DNA from 2 places in the Paraphotobacterium marinum genome. Region 1 is predicted to be linked to the other one. Evidence: predicted binding sites of a transcription regulator. Region 1 holds the regulator's gene; the other holds the start of a gene.

Region 1 (3,752 bases):
TACTTGATTTAATTTGAATTGAATTGGCTTGTTATTGTTGCCTTTTAAATTAGTATCAAATGGTTCTGAGCTTTTCTTACCATTTTCATCAATTAAATAACCTGAATAATTTACCGAAACTGTGTCATTATCAGATGGTTTTTCAGTGCCACTGCCTTTTTGAGTTTCTTTATAAACAAGACCACTGTTTGTTTTCGTAAAACCATCCTTTAACATTTCTGCTTCATATTGCTCACCCAGCTTAATATTTTTAGAACTCATTTCTTCAGTTTTTTTCTTAGCAAGCTCGTTAATCTTTTGATCTAAATCTTTAAGAGTCTTCTCTACTTCTTCTTGCGACAACTTGCTTTTGTCATTCAAAGCATCATTAAAACCATCAATTACACTTTTTGCATCAAGTTGAAGACCCAACTCATTTTGCTTTTTAAGCGATGTTGCCACCATTGTTCCAATTTGATCACCATAAGCATAAGATTGCTTTTGTGCGTCTGAACTAAAACTTGCACTTGATGCTGTTTGCTCTACTTTTGTATCTTCAGATTTCTTAGTAGTATCATTTGATGTATTATCTTTATTACATGCTGTTAATGCAATTATTGTTGCTGCTATAGCTGTTAATTTTAAAACGGGTTTCATTTAACTCTCCTGAATATAAATGCTTAATTAAATTATAAATATTACAAAGCTTTTAGAATTAGACTACCAATAAAGTAAATTACCTTATATAATACATAACTATTAATAAAAAAAAGTTTCTAATTAAAGATTCACATTAACATAACATTATAATGAAACAAATATCTAATAAAATACAAGAAATGAATCTCAAAATTATTGAGTTAGAGCACAAAGTATCTTTTCAAGAACATACTATAGACACTTTAAACGATGAAGTTTATAGTCAACAAAAAAAAATAGAAACCTTAGAGAAACAACTTTTATTGATAACAAAAAAATTTAAAGAATTAAATACATCCAATATTGAATTACAAGAAAATGAAACCAGACCACCTCATTATTAAAATCTAGTTTTACTTTGTAACTATATCAATAACTGATTTGTTTTCAGTTGTAGGGTTGTCCCTTAAATTAGTATATCCACAAAAGATACATTTGCTAATTTCGTTGCCTTCTTCAAAAACAACTTGGATAGTATCAATTCTTTTGCATTTTGGACACTTAGCTCCTGCAATAAATCTGGCTCTAGACATAATTTTATTAACCATAATTTAGAAGTATGATATCATTATTATACATATTTTTTATTAATCGCATATTATTAAAATTGATAATTCCTTTTGAAAAAATACCCCCGAACCAACTAGATGAATTGATTAAAGATTATATTCTTCAACAAGATTGTGTGCAAATTGAAAATATCGATATAAACACTGAACTTGTCAAAATTAAAAATCAAATCAAACAAAAAGAAATATATGTGGTGTATTCAGAACTTTACCAGACATTCTATCTCAAAAATAATTTATACTTTAAATAAAAAATATTTAACACCTAATTAAGCTATGAGCACATAAGAAATTTGTTGATTATTATACATCAGCTAGGGTAGTATTATAATTATATAATGCGTACTAATGGCTATCAATATATGGATGTTATTAGTCTAAAGAATCTAAGGAAATAAATATGATACCGACTAAACCACAAACTGACCCAACCCTCGAATGGTTTTTATCTCATTGTCACATTCACAAATATCCATCAAAAAGCACTCTTATTCATGCTGGTGAAAAAGCAGAGACATTATATTTTATAGTTAAGGGATCAGTTGCCGTCCTCATAAAGGATGAGGAAGGAAAAGAAATGATTTTAGATTATCTTAATCAAGGTGATTTTATTGGTGAAATTGGTTTATTCGATTCAGAACAAGAAAGAACAGCTTGGGTGAGAGCAAAGTCGCCATGTGAAGTAGCAGAAATCTCATTTAAAAAGTTTAGGCAGCTAATACAAGTCAACCCTGATATTTTAATGAGATTAACGGGTCAAATTGCTAAGCGCTTACAAGTAACAAGTAGAAAGGTTGGTGATCTTGCCTTCCTTGACGTCACAGGACGAATTGCTCAAACTCTTTTAAATCTTGCTAAACAACCTGATGCAATGACTCATCCAGATGGAATGCAAATTAAAATTACAAGACAAGAAATTGGACAAATCGTGGGCTGCTCTAGAGAAACAGTCGGTAGAATACTAAAAATGCTTGAAGAACAGAACTTAATTACCGCTCATGGAAAAACCATAGTAGTTTACGGCACTAGATAATTTATCCTTGCTGGTCATGAATTTGTTATGACCAGCTAAAATAAATCATAATCTGTTGGTTGATTCAAATATCTTATCTGCTGACGCTTCAATAAATCCATTAAATATTCGACCACTATCTATACTCTTATAACGTTGAGAAAATTCATAAAACCCTCCCGGTATATAAAAAAAACCATCGCTAAACTGAACTTGAACATGGTCAGCCAGAGTTGATGATTGCTCCAATCCTAATGCTTCGCTTCCCTTAATTAAACCACCATTTTTATTCATTATTATTTTATTCTGTATTAAGATTTCATTCAGCTCTGATAAAGACTTTATTTTATTTAAAGCGTTTACACTTATTGTAAAATGATTAGCACCAAACCCATGAGCAAGAAACCAAGCAGCATACTCACTTTCTTTTAAGAATTTCTCATAATCATTAATACTTATATCCCAAGTTTTACCTGAAAACAAAAAATCAATATTAGTGTGATCAAAGCTCATTTTGGTAAACTTATCCAAACAGAATTTTTGTAAACTTTTGGAACAATCTTGTAAGTTAAGTTGGCTAAGGAAAATTTTAGGCAACTTCTTATCAATATGTTCGAAGTGTTCGGCATATAATTTTTTTTTTCTAAAGATATATGATGCTTTCGATTTATATCCAATATTTTGAAGCAATAAACTTATAGATTGTACATTTATTTGGGGTAAATTTAGTGTCCTCAACGCAAAATGATCAGTAGTAATACTACCATAATCACCCACAATGTGATGAATGTTTGAAGAAGACGGACAAAGCCTAACAGAATAATCTAGCCACAGATTGGATATAAATTGTTTAACCATAAAAATTCACCTAAAAAAAAGTAGTTGTACTATACTAAATCTTTTTAGGATCAATTATCTTTTTATATGTCACAAAATAGGATTATTTTTTAAAACTCAGACCCATAGGTAATTGTGTTGGTAAATCTGATATTTTCTCATCTACCATACAAGACACTGGATAAGCACAATAATCAGCTGCATAATAAGCACTGGGCCTATGATTTCCTGATATCCCCACTCCTCCAAAAGGCATATCACTAGACGCTCCAGTTAAAGGTTTATTTCTATTAATAATACCAGCTCTAATATTTTCTAAAAATATTCCCATTTAGTATTATCGTTTGTAATAATACCGGCTGATAATCCATATTTGGTATCATTAGCATCATCTACAGCATCTTCGAAGTTATCATATCTTATAACTTGCAGCAAAGGTCCAAAATATTCTTCATCTGGTAAATTAATTATTTCCGTAACATCAATCATAGAAGGTGTAATCTGTGCTTTCCCTAGTCTTCTTGATATAACAAGATTTCTACCACCAAGGTTGAGCAATTTTTGTTCAGCTTCAACAATAGCATCAGCAGCATCAGCCGAGATCATCGTTCCTAAAAAGCCATTATCAAATGGACCAGCGACCTTTATATTTTGAG
Region 2 (3,752 bases), 210 kb from region 1:
CAATTTTTTTTTTATTAAGTCCAAATAGCTTGCTGCATGCATTATTAGTAAAACTAATATTTAATTGAGCATCTAAGACAGCAATGGCAGTTGTTATATTGTTTAATATCGCACTATCAAGACTCATGTTGTGTTTGTATTATTATTTTTTTAAACAGAATAGTACATTTCGAACTCAACTGGATGAGTCGTCATGTTCAAGTGCTCAACATCTTGATATTTTAAGTCAATATAAGAGTCAATAAAATCATCAGAAAATACATTACCTTTAGTCAAAAATTCTCTGTCTTTGTCTAATGCAGCCAATGCCTCTTCTAAAGAAGTTGCAACCTGTGGTATTCCAGATGCTTCTTCAGGTGGTAAATCATAAAGATCCTTATCCATCGCATCACCAGGATGTATTTTGTTTTGAATTCCATCAAGACCAGCCATTAACATAGCTGCAAAACAAAGATATGGATTTGCAGTTGGATCACCAAAACGTACTTCAATTCTTCTAGCTTTAGGAGAAGGGACCACTGGAATTCTTATCGAAGCTGATCTGTTTCTTGCTGAATAAGCTAACATTACAGGAGCTTCGAAACCTGGGATGAGACGTTTATATGAATTAGTTGATGCATTGGCAAAGGCATTTATAGCTTTGGCATGTTTAATTATACCACCGATGTAGAATAGTGCAGTTTCAGATAAACCACCATATTGGTCGCCTGCAAAAATATTTTCACCATTTTTAGCCAAAGATTGATGTACGTGCATTCCTGAGCCATTGTCTCCAACAAGTGGTTTCGGCATAAATGTAGCAGTCTTTCCAAATGCATGAGCAACGTTATGAACTACATACTTATATATTTGAATTTCGTCAGCTTTGTTGGTTAATGTATTAAATTTAGTTGCAATTTCATTTTGGCCACCAGTTGCTACTTCGTGATGATGAGCTTCAACCACTAATCCCATTTCTTCCATAATCAAGCTCATTGCTGAACGAATATCTTGTGATGAATCAACTGGAGGAACAGGGAAATAACCACCTTTAACTCCAGGTCGGTGTGCTTTATTTCCACCATCATAATCTTTATTAGAATTCCAAGCCGCTTCATATTCATCAATACTGAAGGAACAACCTGACATGTCATTTTTGTATTTTACACTATCAAAAAGAAAAAACTCGGGCTCTGGTCCTAAAAAAACAGAATCTGCGATACCTGTAGAAACCATATAATCTTCAGCATTTTTGGCTATTGATCTAGGGTCTCGCTCATAACCTTGCATTGTGGATGGTTCTAAAATATCACATCTAAGATTAAGAGTGGCCTCTTCTGTAAATGGATCTAACACGGCTGTTTCAGCATCTGGCATTAAAACCATATCTGATTCATTTATTCCTTTCCAACCAGCTATAGATGAACCATCAAACATTTTACCTTCCTCAAAAAAATCGGAATCGATTTGATGAGAAGGAATAGATACATGTTGCTCTTTACCTTTTGTATCAGTGAATCTTAAATCAATAAACTTAACTTCATGATCTTTTATCATACTTAAAACATTTTCGACAGACATGATTTTATCTCTCCAGTAATAAACTAATTTTAATTATAAAAAGTACGTGATAAAACTCGCAATATGTAACTTGTCATTATTGAAGATTTTAATGCTCATTAGAACAAAAAATATACAATAACCTTTAATATGCACCATATCAGTGCTTTTCTGCCCTAATTTGGGTTGATTTTACATGTATATTATTACGATGATTAACATCCAAAATCAATACAAAAAAAAAATTGATAATTAAAGGTGATTTATATCACACAGAGTTACAATTTTAAGGTAAAATAGTTAAATATCGTATTTTTATTTGAAGAAATTTACATTTTATTACAACAAAGTAGAAAAATTATGTCTAATTTACAAATCGAAAAATTGAGAAACATAGCAATTATTGCTCACGTTGATCATGGTAAAACAACATTAGTTGATAAGTTATTACAGCAATCAGGAACACTTCAATCAAGAGGTGAGTTAGAAGACAGAGTCATGGACTCTAATGACATTGAAAAAGAAAGAGGTATAACTATATTAGCCAAAAATACCGCTATTAATTGGAAGGACTATAGAATAAATATTGTAGACACTCCTGGACATGCTGATTTTGGTGGCGAAGTTGAACGAATTATGTCTATGGTTGATTCAGTTCTTCTGATTGTAGATGCTGTTGATGGACCAATGCCTCAAACTAGATTTGTAACTCAAAAAGCATTTGCCCATGGATTAAAGCCAATCGTTGTTATCAATAAAGTAGATAGACCTGGAGCTAGACCTGATTGGGTTATGGATCAGGTTTTCGATTTATTTGATAATTTAGATGCAACTGATGAACAACTTGATTTTAAAGTTATTTATGCATCAGCACTTAATGGATGGGCATCTTGTGAAGAAGGTGATGAAGGAACAGACATGGAGCCTTTATTCAATGCAATTGTTGATAATGTTAGCCCTCCTAATGTAAATGTTGATGGACCTCTCCAAATGCAAATTTCTCAATTAGATTATAATTCTTATGTTGGAGTAATTGGTGTAGCTAGGATTTCTCGTGGAACCGCAAAACCTAATCAGCAAGTTACAATTATTGGTGCCGATGGCAGTCAAAGAAATGCAAAAATTGGTACAGTTCTTGGTTATTTGGGGCTAGAAAGGAATGAAATCAATGAAGCAAGCGCAGGTGATATAATAGCCGTTACTGGTCTTGGTGATCTAAAGATTTCTGATACAGTCTGTGATCCTAATATGGTAGAGGCACTGCCTTCTCTAAGCGTAGACGAACCAACTGTTACCATGACATTTCAGGTCAATACATCACCATTTGCTGGTAAAGAAGGAAAATATGTTACTTCAAGAAATATCTTAGAAAGATTAGAGAAAGAACTCGTACATAATGTTGCTCTGAGAGTTGAAGAAACTGACGATCCTGATAAATTTAAAGTTTCTGGTAGAGGTGAGCTTCACTTGTCTATTTTAATTGAGAATATGAGGCGTGAGGGTTATGAGCTTGCTGTATCGAGACCAGAAGTAATATTAAAAGAAGAAAATGGCACTTTGATGGAGCCCTTTGAAACTGTGACTATAGATGTGCTTGAAGAGCATCAAGGTAGCATAATGGAGAATATTGGTCTTAGAAAAGGCGAATTAAAAGATATGTCTCCAGATGGTAAAGGTAGAGTGAGAATGGACTTTATTATGCCCTCAAGAGGTTTAATAGGATTTCAAACAGAATTTTTAACGCTTACATCAGGTTCTGGTTTGCTTTACCATACGTTTGATCATTATGGCGTACATAAAGGAGGGCAGATTGGTCAAAGAAATAATGGTGTTTTAATTTCAAATGCAACTGGAAAAGCTTTGACATATGCCTTATTTAATCTACAAGAAAGAGGTAGATTGTTTACTGAACATGCTGATGAAGTTTACGAAGGACAAATAATTGGAATTCATAATCGTTCAAATGATTTAACAGTTAATTGTTTAAAAGGAAAACAACTTACTAATGTTAGAGCTTCTGGAACGGATGATGCTTTGATTCTTACTCCAGCTATCAAATACACTTTAGAACAAGCTCTTGAATTTATAGATGATGATGAGCTAGTTGAAGTAACTCCAGAAAGCATTCGTATCAGAAAAAAACATTTGACTGAAAATGATCGTAAAAGAGCATCTAGAGCGGCTAAATAATTGTGATTGGATTAATTCAAAGG

What was found. The regulator CRP, encoded in region 1, controls carbon source genes, mostly activating them, when cyclic AMP is high. The targets are predictions, from matches to a motif close to TGTGANNNNNNTCACA.
Region 2: typA (translational GTPase TypA) is a predicted target of CRP. The motif match lies at 1,606-1,621, and genes of this name have one in related genera.

The regions. Positions count from the first base shown of each region.
Region 1 is NZ_CP022355.1:468,608-472,359, forward strand. It holds gene fkpA (FKBP-type peptidyl-prolyl cis-trans isomerase) at 1-636, opposite strand, end outside; gene CF386_RS02585 (SlyX family protein) at 789-1,022, shown strand; gene CF386_RS02590 (YheV family putative zinc ribbon protein) at 1,032-1,211, opposite strand; gene CF386_RS13590 (YheU family protein) at 1,238-1,498, shown strand; gene crp (cAMP-activated global transcriptional regulator CRP) at 1,648-2,280, shown strand; gene CF386_RS02605 (DUF1338 domain-containing protein) at 2,326-3,117, opposite strand; partial or broken gene astD (succinylglutamate-semialdehyde dehydrogenase) at 3,200-3,752, opposite strand, start outside.
Region 2 is NZ_CP022355.1:674,999-678,750, forward strand. It holds gene glnL (nitrogen regulation protein NR(II)) at 1-127, opposite strand, end outside; gene glnA (glutamate--ammonia ligase) at 151-1,560, opposite strand; gene typA (translational GTPase TypA) at 1,900-3,729, shown strand; gene dtd (D-aminoacyl-tRNA deacylase) at 3,732-3,752, shown strand, end outside.